DNA from 2 places in the Salinicola sp. RZ23 genome. Region 1 is predicted to be linked to the other one. Evidence: predicted binding sites of a transcription regulator. Region 1 holds the regulator's gene; the other holds the start of a gene.
What was found. Region 1 encodes LexA, which represses DNA repair genes until DNA is damaged. Its sites were predicted from a motif close to TACTGTNTANNTANACAGTA; they were not measured.
Positions count from the first base shown of each region.

Region 2: a site for LexA is predicted at 2,537-2,556, ahead of DOM67_RS16025 (S24 family peptidase). Genes of this name have one in related genera too.

Region 1 is NZ_PZJK01000015.1:107,313-111,729, forward strand. It holds gene purU (formyltetrahydrofolate deformylase) at 1-573, shown strand, start outside; gene dinB (DNA polymerase IV) at 611-1,672, opposite strand; gene lexA (transcriptional repressor LexA) at 1,685-2,332, opposite strand; gene DOM67_RS15315 (TetR/AcrR family transcriptional regulator) at 2,615-3,271, shown strand; gene nagZ (beta-N-acetylhexosaminidase) at 3,351-4,367, shown strand.
Region 2 is NZ_PZJK01000015.1:260,300-264,716, forward strand. It holds gene DOM67_RS16015 (hypothetical protein) at 1-1,268, opposite strand, end outside; gene DOM67_RS16020 (hypothetical protein) at 1,265-1,801, opposite strand; gene DOM67_RS16025 (S24 family peptidase) at 2,204-2,515, opposite strand; tRNA gene DOM67_RS16030 (tRNA-Ser) at 2,841-2,930, opposite strand; gene DOM67_RS16035 (Bax inhibitor-1/YccA family protein) at 3,094-3,765, shown strand; gene tusD (sulfurtransferase complex subunit TusD) at 3,911-4,303, shown strand; gene tusC (sulfurtransferase complex subunit TusC) at 4,339-4,417, shown strand, end outside.

The sequences.
Region 1 (4,417 bases):
TCGCGCGAGTCGCACTGCCTGGTCGACCTGCTCTACCGCTGGTCGGCGGGGGAGCTCGATTGCGATATCCCCTGCGTGATCTCCAACCACGACGATCTGCGCGCGCTCGTCGAGTGGCACGGCATCACCTTCCATCGGGTGAGCGTCGACCCCGCCGACAAGGCGCCGGCATTCGCCGAGGTCGAACGGCTGATCGCTGCGGCTGACGCCGACAGTGTGGTGCTGGCGCGCTACATGCAGATCCTTCCGCCGGCGCTGTGCGAGCGCTATGCCGGTCGCATCATCAATATCCACCACAGCTTTTTGCCCTCCTTCGCCGGTGCCAAGCCCTATCACCAGGCGTTCGAGCGTGGGGTCAAGCTGATCGGTGCGACCTGCCACTACGTCACCCAGGAGCTGGACGCGGGGCCGATCATCGAGCAGGACATTCAGCGGGTGTCGCACTGCCATACGCCCCAGGACCTGGTCCGGCTGGGGCGCGACGTGGAGAAGGCGGTGCTCGCACGTGGCCTGCGCTGGCATCTGCAGGACCGCGTGCTGATCCACGGCAACAAGACCGTCGTCTTCTCCTGAGTTCTGCCCCGGTGTGGTCGGCCTCTCGCCTGCGGCGTCAGGTCGGCTGCTCGCCGTCGAACAGGCTGAGCTGGCGCTGCTCGGCCTCCGGGGCCAGGCGCACGCCGACCCCGAGCAGACGCACCGGGCGGCCGCCGCGCTGCCAGGCGCTCTCCAGCAGTTCGTGGAAGCGTGCATGGATCACGCCCCGGGCGCCGGTCTCCTGGGTGGTGCTGGTGAAGTCGTGGAAGCGCACCTTGACGAACTGCTTGCCGATATCGGGGTTGCCGTGGCGGGCCAGGCGCTCGTCGAGCCGGGCGATCAGCGGTGCCAGTGCCTGGTGGCACTGGGCGAGATCCGGCAGATCGCTGTCGTAGGTGGTCTCGACGCTGACCGACTTGCGTTCGCGGGTGACGTTGACCGGACGGTCATCGATGCCGTGGGCCAGCTCGTGCAGGCGCTGGCCGAACTTGCCGAAGGCATCGATCAGCTGCTCCAGCGGCCGTGCGCGCAGCTCGGCGCAGGTAGCGATACCCAGCCCCTCCAGCTTGGCCGCGGTGGCGGGGCCGACCCCGTGCAGCTTGTTGACCGCCAGCCCCTCGATGAAGCTCGCCATCTGCGTGGGTGGAATCACGAACAGGCCATCCGGCTTGTCCCAGTCACTGGCGATCTTGGCCAGAAACTTGTTGGGCGCCACGCCCACCGAGACCACGATGCCCGTACGCGCGAGCACCTCCTGCTTGAGCCAGTGCGCCATCCAGGTCGCGCTGCCCTGGAAGCGGGTGACCTCACTGACGTCGAGATAGGCTTCGTCGAGGGAGAGCGGTTCCACCAGCGGGGTCAGCTCGTGGAAGACCGCCTGGATGTCATGCGAGACGCGGCGGTAGCGGTCGAAGTCCGGCGCCAGCAGCTTGAGCTCGGGGCATAGCCGCAGGGCGCGCGCGGTGGGCATCGCCGAGTGGATGCCATAGCGCCGGGCCGGGTAGTTGCAGGTGGCGATGACTCCGCGCTTGTCGGCACTGCCGCCGATCGCCAGCGGCAGGTCGCGCAGCCCGGGGTTGTCGCGCATTTCCACCGCGGCGTAGAAGCAGTCGCAGTCCGCGTGGAGGATCTTGCGCATGGCCGTTGGCGTCTACTGCAGGCCCAGGCCATTGCCGCCGCGGATGATCCCGACGCCGAGGCCCTCGATATCCAGCTGCTGATGCTCCAGGTCGACCTCGATGGGGGCGAAGTCGGGGTTCTCCGCCAGCAGGGTGACGCGGCGCCCGTGCCGCTGGAAGCGCTTGACCGTGACTTCGTCGTCGAGTCGGGCGACCACGATCTGACCGTCGCGCACCTCCTGGGTACGGTGCACGGCGAGCAGGTCACCATCGAGAATGCCGATGTCCTTCATCGACAGCCCGCGTACGCGCAGCAGGTAGTCGGCCCTGGGGGCGAAGTAGTCGGCCGGCAGCGGGCAGTAGCGGTCGATGTGCTCGGCGGCGAGGATCGGGCTGCCGGCGGCGACGTTACCCACGATCGGCAGCCCCGTCTCGACGGCTTCGACGGGCTCGGGTGCGCCGGCCGCAGCGGGCAGGCGGATCCCGCGGGAGGTCCCCGGAATCATGCGGATCACGCCCTTGCGATCGAGCGCGCGCAGGTGCTCCTCGGCGGCGTTGGGGGAGCGGAATCCCAGCGCCTTGGCGATCTCGGCGCGGGTGGGTGGATAGCCGAACTCGGTCATCGTCTTGACGATGAAATCGTAGACGTTCTGCTGCCGGGCGGTGAGCGGTCTCGACATTGGGCGTCTCCCCGGGGCCTGTCAGGGCTTGGTCATGTATACAGTCTGGAATTGTATCCAGTCCTGCTGGGCAGGGAAAGGGGTAGACAAAGGGAAAAGGGTGGGCAAGGAAAAGAGGGCGGCAGGGTGCCTTCGACGTTTGCCGCGATTGTGCCGCCGCGCCGGGAGTGGTTAGATTCAAAAGCGTTTTAAACAGGCGTTTTTCAGCTGATTCGACAGGCGTCGGCCGGCAGCTTCGGTGTCAGCGAGCAGCCCCCGATGTCGACAGGAAAGAGGTAGTCCATGGCCCAATCCGACACCGTGACCCGCATTCTCGACACCGCCGAGGTGCTGTTCGCCGAGAAGGGGTTCGCCGAAACGTCGCTGCGCAACATCACTACCCGGGCCAAGGTCAATCTGGCGGCGGTCAACTACCATTTCGGCTCCAAGAAGGCACTGATCCAGGCGGTCTTCGCGCGTTACCTCGACCCCTTCGCCGAGCGTCTCAATCACGCGCTCGACGGGCTCGAACGCCACTATGGCGGGCAGACCATTCCCCTCGAGGTGCTGCTCGAACGCCTCGCCGAAAGCGTGCTCGAGGTGCCGGCGGAGCGCCACAGTCTCAAGATCTTCATGAAGCTTCTTGGGCTGGCCTATACCCAGGCCCAGGGGCATCTGCGGCGCTATATTCAGGCGCACTACGGCGAAACCTTCCACCGATTCGTCGCCTGCTTGCGGCTGGCCACGCCGGAGCTGCCGGAGGCGGAGCGCTTCTGGCGCCTCCACTTCATGCTTGGAACCGTGGTGTTCACGCTCTCTGGGTTGGATGCGCTGCGCGATATCGCCGACAACGAGTACCACGAGCATGTCACCGTGCGCGATCTGATCCGGCGGCTCAAGCCGGTGGTGGCGGCGGGCATGCTGGCACCGCTGGAGTCGCCTGAGCCAGCAGCGACCTGACACGGTAGCGGCAGCGCCCTCTGTCATGACGCCGACGGGTCGTCTAGAATCGGGCGCTTCACGGTTTCAGGTAACGGCTATGACACAACCGCTGGGTCCGGTAATGCTGGACGTCGAGGGCACTCGACTGCGCGAGGAAGAGCGGCGGCTGCTGTCGCGCCCCGAGGTCGGGGGCGTCATTCTGTTTGCGCGCAATACCCCGGATGCGGGGACCACCCAGGCGCTGATCGGCGAGATTCGCGCCTGCCGACCGGACATTCTGGTCGCCGTCGACCAGGAGGGCGGTCGCGTGCAGCGGCTCAAGCAGGGCGTGACCCGGCTGCCGCCGATGGCGACCCTGGGGCGACAGTTCGCCGAGGCGCCGGAGGCGGCTCTGGCCCTGGCGCTGGATACCGGCTGGCTGCTGGGCATGGAGATGGCAGCGTGCGGTTTCGACCTGACCTTCGCCCCGGTGCTCGACCTCGACGATGACCAGTCGCCGGCGATCGGCTCGCGCAGTTTCTCCCCCGACCCGGAGGTGGTCGCGGCGCTGGCCGGCGCCTTCATCGATGGTCTGCATGACGCTGGCATGGTCGCCATCGGCAAGCACTTTCCCGGGCATGGCGGGGCGCGTCAGGATTCGCACCACGCCGTGGCCCGGGATTCGCGCTCGCTGGAGGCGCTGCGCGCGCACGATCTGGTGCCTTTTGCGCGGCTGGCAGGCAAGCTCGATGCGGTGATGCCGGCCCATGTGATCTTTCCCGCCTTCGACGAGCGCCCCGCGGGCTTCTCGCCCAGCTGGCTGGGGTTGCTGCGCGAAGAGCTCGGGTTCAAGGGGGCGATCTTCTCCGATGACCTGACCATGGCCGCCGCCCACGCTGCCGGTACCCCGGCGGCACGCGCCGAGGCGGCCTGGGCCGCCGGCTGTGACATGGCGGTGATCTGCAACGATCCCGCGGCAGCGCGGGAAGTGGTGGATGCCTGCAGCGGACGCCAGGCGCCGCGGATCGCCAAGCTGCGTTACGCCCGCGCCAGGCCGAGCCTCGAGTCGCTGGCGGTGATCTCGCGCTGGCGGCGCACCCATGCCCGTCTGGAAGCCCTCAACGAGGCGGAGTGATCCGCCCTCTGTCCAGAGGCGGCGCCGGCTCTGCCGGTGGCCGCCCGCTG
Region 2 (4,417 bases), 150 kb from region 1:
ATTCTTTCTCCTTCACTGCCGTGCAACAAATAGCTGGTTTCAGGCGCTACGTACCGCAAAACAATTAGAACCAATGGCCAGCTGACACCCAATGGATTCTTTGTGACTGCGATCTTACCAATGTTTATAAGCCCAGCCGTCCCATGAGCAATAATTAACTGTCTGCGTAAGCGGGGGTCGGAAGCTGCGGGGATGGCCTCCTTCACTGATTTTCCATCACGAAGCTTCCGTATCATGTATCCCGCTCGAATAATGAGCTCACTGATTGCGACGGGGATCGAAGCAGCGATGAAGTGGCGGAAATCGTAACCACTTCGATACATCATTCGTGATAGCTCAGCAATGGAGTAATTTTTGTCACCAATTTTGCCAAACTGAAGAAAGGAAAGTAGTGGCATGAGAGGCGCGGGCAATCCGGCAGGCGTGGCGACATCAGACAACAAATGCCCGGCAACCCGTTTTAGAGCTTTTAACACACGAGCGATAAACCATTCACCTTCTAACAATGGAATGGCTGTCTGCTGGACAATGATGTTGCCGAATTTGTCAATCGTCGTGAATTCACCCATTAATATGTCTTTGACCCCAAATATGAAACCTAATATGGGATCGTGGCCTAGTGATTGGTATCTGTGGGTGCGAGGTGAAAGACCTTCCACATTGATATTAAGCTTCGCATTTGACGCTGGATCGAAAGAGACGTTGTATAGCTTCTCCAACGATTTAATTCTCTCAGGCGAGAGAATCTTGCCAAATGAATCATTGACTTTATTTGAAAGCCAGCCGCCATCGGCACCTTGGCTGCCTAGGAAACCACTATGTGAAGGAACCCTTACAAGGAATATGTCAATTAATCCTGATAAAATCCCTGCTGAGACAGCTAGAGCGAAGTCGTAGCGATCGAGGCTACGAAGCCACCCAAAGTCTTTTTCGATCCCGCCATGTTTGCGTATAACTTGATTGATTTCCGAAGCGGAGAGTATTTCAGAGAAAGATAAAGATCCCGTAACAGTAGCTTCCGCCTCGGCTATGACCTCAGCCCAGCTGTTGGCTTTTATAGCATGTGTCGTAAGCTTATTAATGCCTGTGGGCTGGGCTTTCGGAAGGTCCTTGCCGTATTTAAGAATCAATTCTTCAGATGAGTTGATTCTGTCATTCAGAATCTGGCGCTCGTCCGACAGGTTTGACTCGATTTCTCGAGACTGCCTCGCGTGATAAATCGCAACGCGTTTACCATCTTCAAGATAGCCCCTTCTTTTCCCAGTCACGTGGCTTTTCCGTTTAAGTCGCTTTCAAGGTCTTTAATGATCGTCTGTAAGACAATATTGAGGCGCTCAAGGTAATCAGCCCGTTCTTTGTTTTCTCCGAATTTAGCTTTCAGCTCGGAGATGATTTTGTTCTGCTTCTCCACCGCACTCTGAAGGAGCATCTCTTTCTTTTCATGTAGCTTTCGTTTGTTTCTTTTCGAAATGAAGGCGTATGCCCCTACGCCCAGTAGTGCGGCGGGAGCGGCAACAACGCCAATTCCAGCGACCATGCCGCCACCGACCAGAGACCCTGCCGTAGCGAGTCCAGAAGTTATCCCCGCGGCTGAGAGTCCTGTTACCCCCCCAAAGTAGAGCCCAGCAAAACCTATGCCTGCACCAGTTCCAATTCCACCAGCAGCAGCTAGGACTTCATTGACATCACCGTCATGAGAGCTCTCACGAGTTGGATCATTGATAGCAGCAGAGGCTTCATCGAGGACTTTCTGTACGGGAGCAAGTGCTTTTTCATTCTGATATAATGGTTTGTCAGACATTGCAGTACCAAGAGGTTGGGGGTAGACACTTACGTGATATCGGCTGACCTCGCCATAAGTTTAGCCTCATCTACTCAACCGAAGCCTTGTAAAAGATCCAACAACCCCATCTGTACCGGTCTGACTCAGGCCGGTAGGGCGTCCTTCCACTTCCAGGGAAGCAGTACGTCGAGGTCGTACGCGTCGCCTAGAGTGGGCGGTTCAGTTCAGGTGCGGTTTGAACAGCCGCTCGCAGCTCACGTAGAACGAGTTGCAGTCGACGATGGCGATCATACGCAGAACTCGGCATGCCCGGAGCGGACCACACCCCAGATCTGGGTCTCGACATCTGTCATGGGAATCGGTGGATAGCGATTGCCGCCGGAGCACAGCAGTTACCACTCCTCGCGGGTGACCCACTTCTTAACAGTCAGCTCGCTCTCGACCAGTGCGACGACGATATGCCCGGGGCTGGGCGTAATCGAGCGATCGACGACCAAAGAAGTCGCCTTCGTAGATGCGGTACTCCTCCATCGAGTCGCCCGAGACCTGGAAGATGAACGTTGCGGCTTGGTGCTTGATGAAGCGCTCGTTGAGGTCGAAGGAGCGCCCGGCGTAATCCTCCGCGGGGCTAGCAAAACCGGCAATGCCGGCGCGGGCCAGCACCTCAGCGCAGGGGATGTCGAGGCGGGGCGGGCTACTCGGCGCCTGGCCGATGAGTTGGATGCGGGACATGATTCATGGCCTTCCCTAATAAACTGTATGTAAATACAGTATTCAGAGAAAGCCCCGGAGAGGCAAATGATTCTTTGGGGGGCCGGTGGACGAAAACGGAACTGGGGCAGGCAACAGCCCGGCTCGTGGCGATCATGAGAATATTGCATGCCTGCAGGAGAGCCGGCGAGGGGGAGTGCGACTTTCGTATAGCAACAAGCGTTTAAGCACCGGTCCGGCGCAAGCTCTATAACGGTGATCGTTATAGGCGTTATAGAAACGGCGTTTCCAAAAGGCTTCAGGCAAGAAAAAGGGCCAGCTAAGTAGCTGACCCTTAAGAAAAAAGTGGCGGAGGGACAGGGATTCGAACCCTGGAAGGGCATTAACCCTTGCCGGTTTTCAAGACCGGTGCATTCAACCGCTCTGCCATCCCTCCGGCTTACGGCGGGAGATAGTACCAGCTCTCCCTCGGTCGTCAACAGGTTCTTTAGCTTTCAAAGGGTTATTTCACTTCCGACGGTGCCATTTACGCTTGTCAGGGGAACTTTGCAAGGGCATTCTGGTCCATGGGTGTAATCGACATAACCGAGGGGATACGTATGGACTACCGCACATCGCACGACGTCACTGAGCGTCGATCGAGCGTGGCCAGCACCAACAAGGTGTTACGCAACACCTACATGCTGCTGGCCATGACCCTGATGTTCTCTGCCGTGACCGCGGGCGTCGCGATGGCGCTGGGCGTCACTCAGATCAACATCTTCATTTTCTTCATCGGTGCCTATGGCCTGATGTTCCTGGTGCACAAGACTGCCAACTCGGCCGCCGGCATTCTGACGACGTTCGCGTTCACCGGGTTCATGGGCTTTACCCTGGGGCCGATCATCGATCTCTACCTTTCCATCCCCAACGGTGCGCAGTTGGTGATGACCGCGCTGGGCATGACCGCGGCCACCTTCCTGGGGCTGTCGGCGGTGGCGCTGATCACGCGCAAGGATTTCAGCTTCCTTGGCAACTTCATGGTGGCTGGTGCCATCGTGCTGGTGCTGGCAATGGTCGCGGCGATGATCTTCAACATCCCGGGGCTTGCGTTGGCAGTATCCGCAGGTTTCGTGCTGTTCTCGTCGGCGGCGATCCTGTTCCAGACCAGTGAGATCATTCACCGGGCGGGCGAGACCAACTACATTCTCGCCACCATCACGCTCTATGTGTCGATCTACAATCTGTTCATCAGCCTGCTGTCCATTCTGGGCGTGATGTCCGACGATTGATCCACACGCAGGGCGCTGACCGCCCAACCGCTGAACGGAAACCCCACCTCGGTGGGGTTTTCTGCGTTTGGGTGCCACGTTTTGGCGGGGTGGCCGGCTTTGGTAAGATGCGAGCCTTCCCATGATCGATAGGCCATATGACGTGTTGAGCTATGCGCTGCTGGTTCACGCCGCGCCCTACAGCGAGCAGGGCGCGCTCTCGGCGCTGCGTTTCGCCCAGGCGGCGGTGGCGCAGGGCCATCGGGTGTCGAGCGTGTTCTTCTATCGTGACGGCGTGCACAACGCTTCGATGCTGATGGCGCCGCCGCAGGACGAGGTCCACCTGGCCGAGGGCTGGCGATCACTGGCGCAGGAACATGGCACTGAGCTGCTGGTCTGCGTGGCGGCGGGTCTGCGTCGCGGTCTGATGAGCGCCGAGGAGAGTGCGCGTCACGGTCGCGAGGCGCACAACGTCGAGCCGCCGTTCGTGTTGACCGGGCTGGGGCAACTGGTCGATGCCATGCTGGGCAATGATCGCGTGATCACCTTTGCCCCCTGAGAGCCGATTCACGAGTGAGTGTCAGAGTGAGTGCCATGACAGACGATGAAACGGCGCCAGCCGCCGACACCCAGCCGATATCGCTCGACCTGCTGGTCATACTGCGCCATCCGC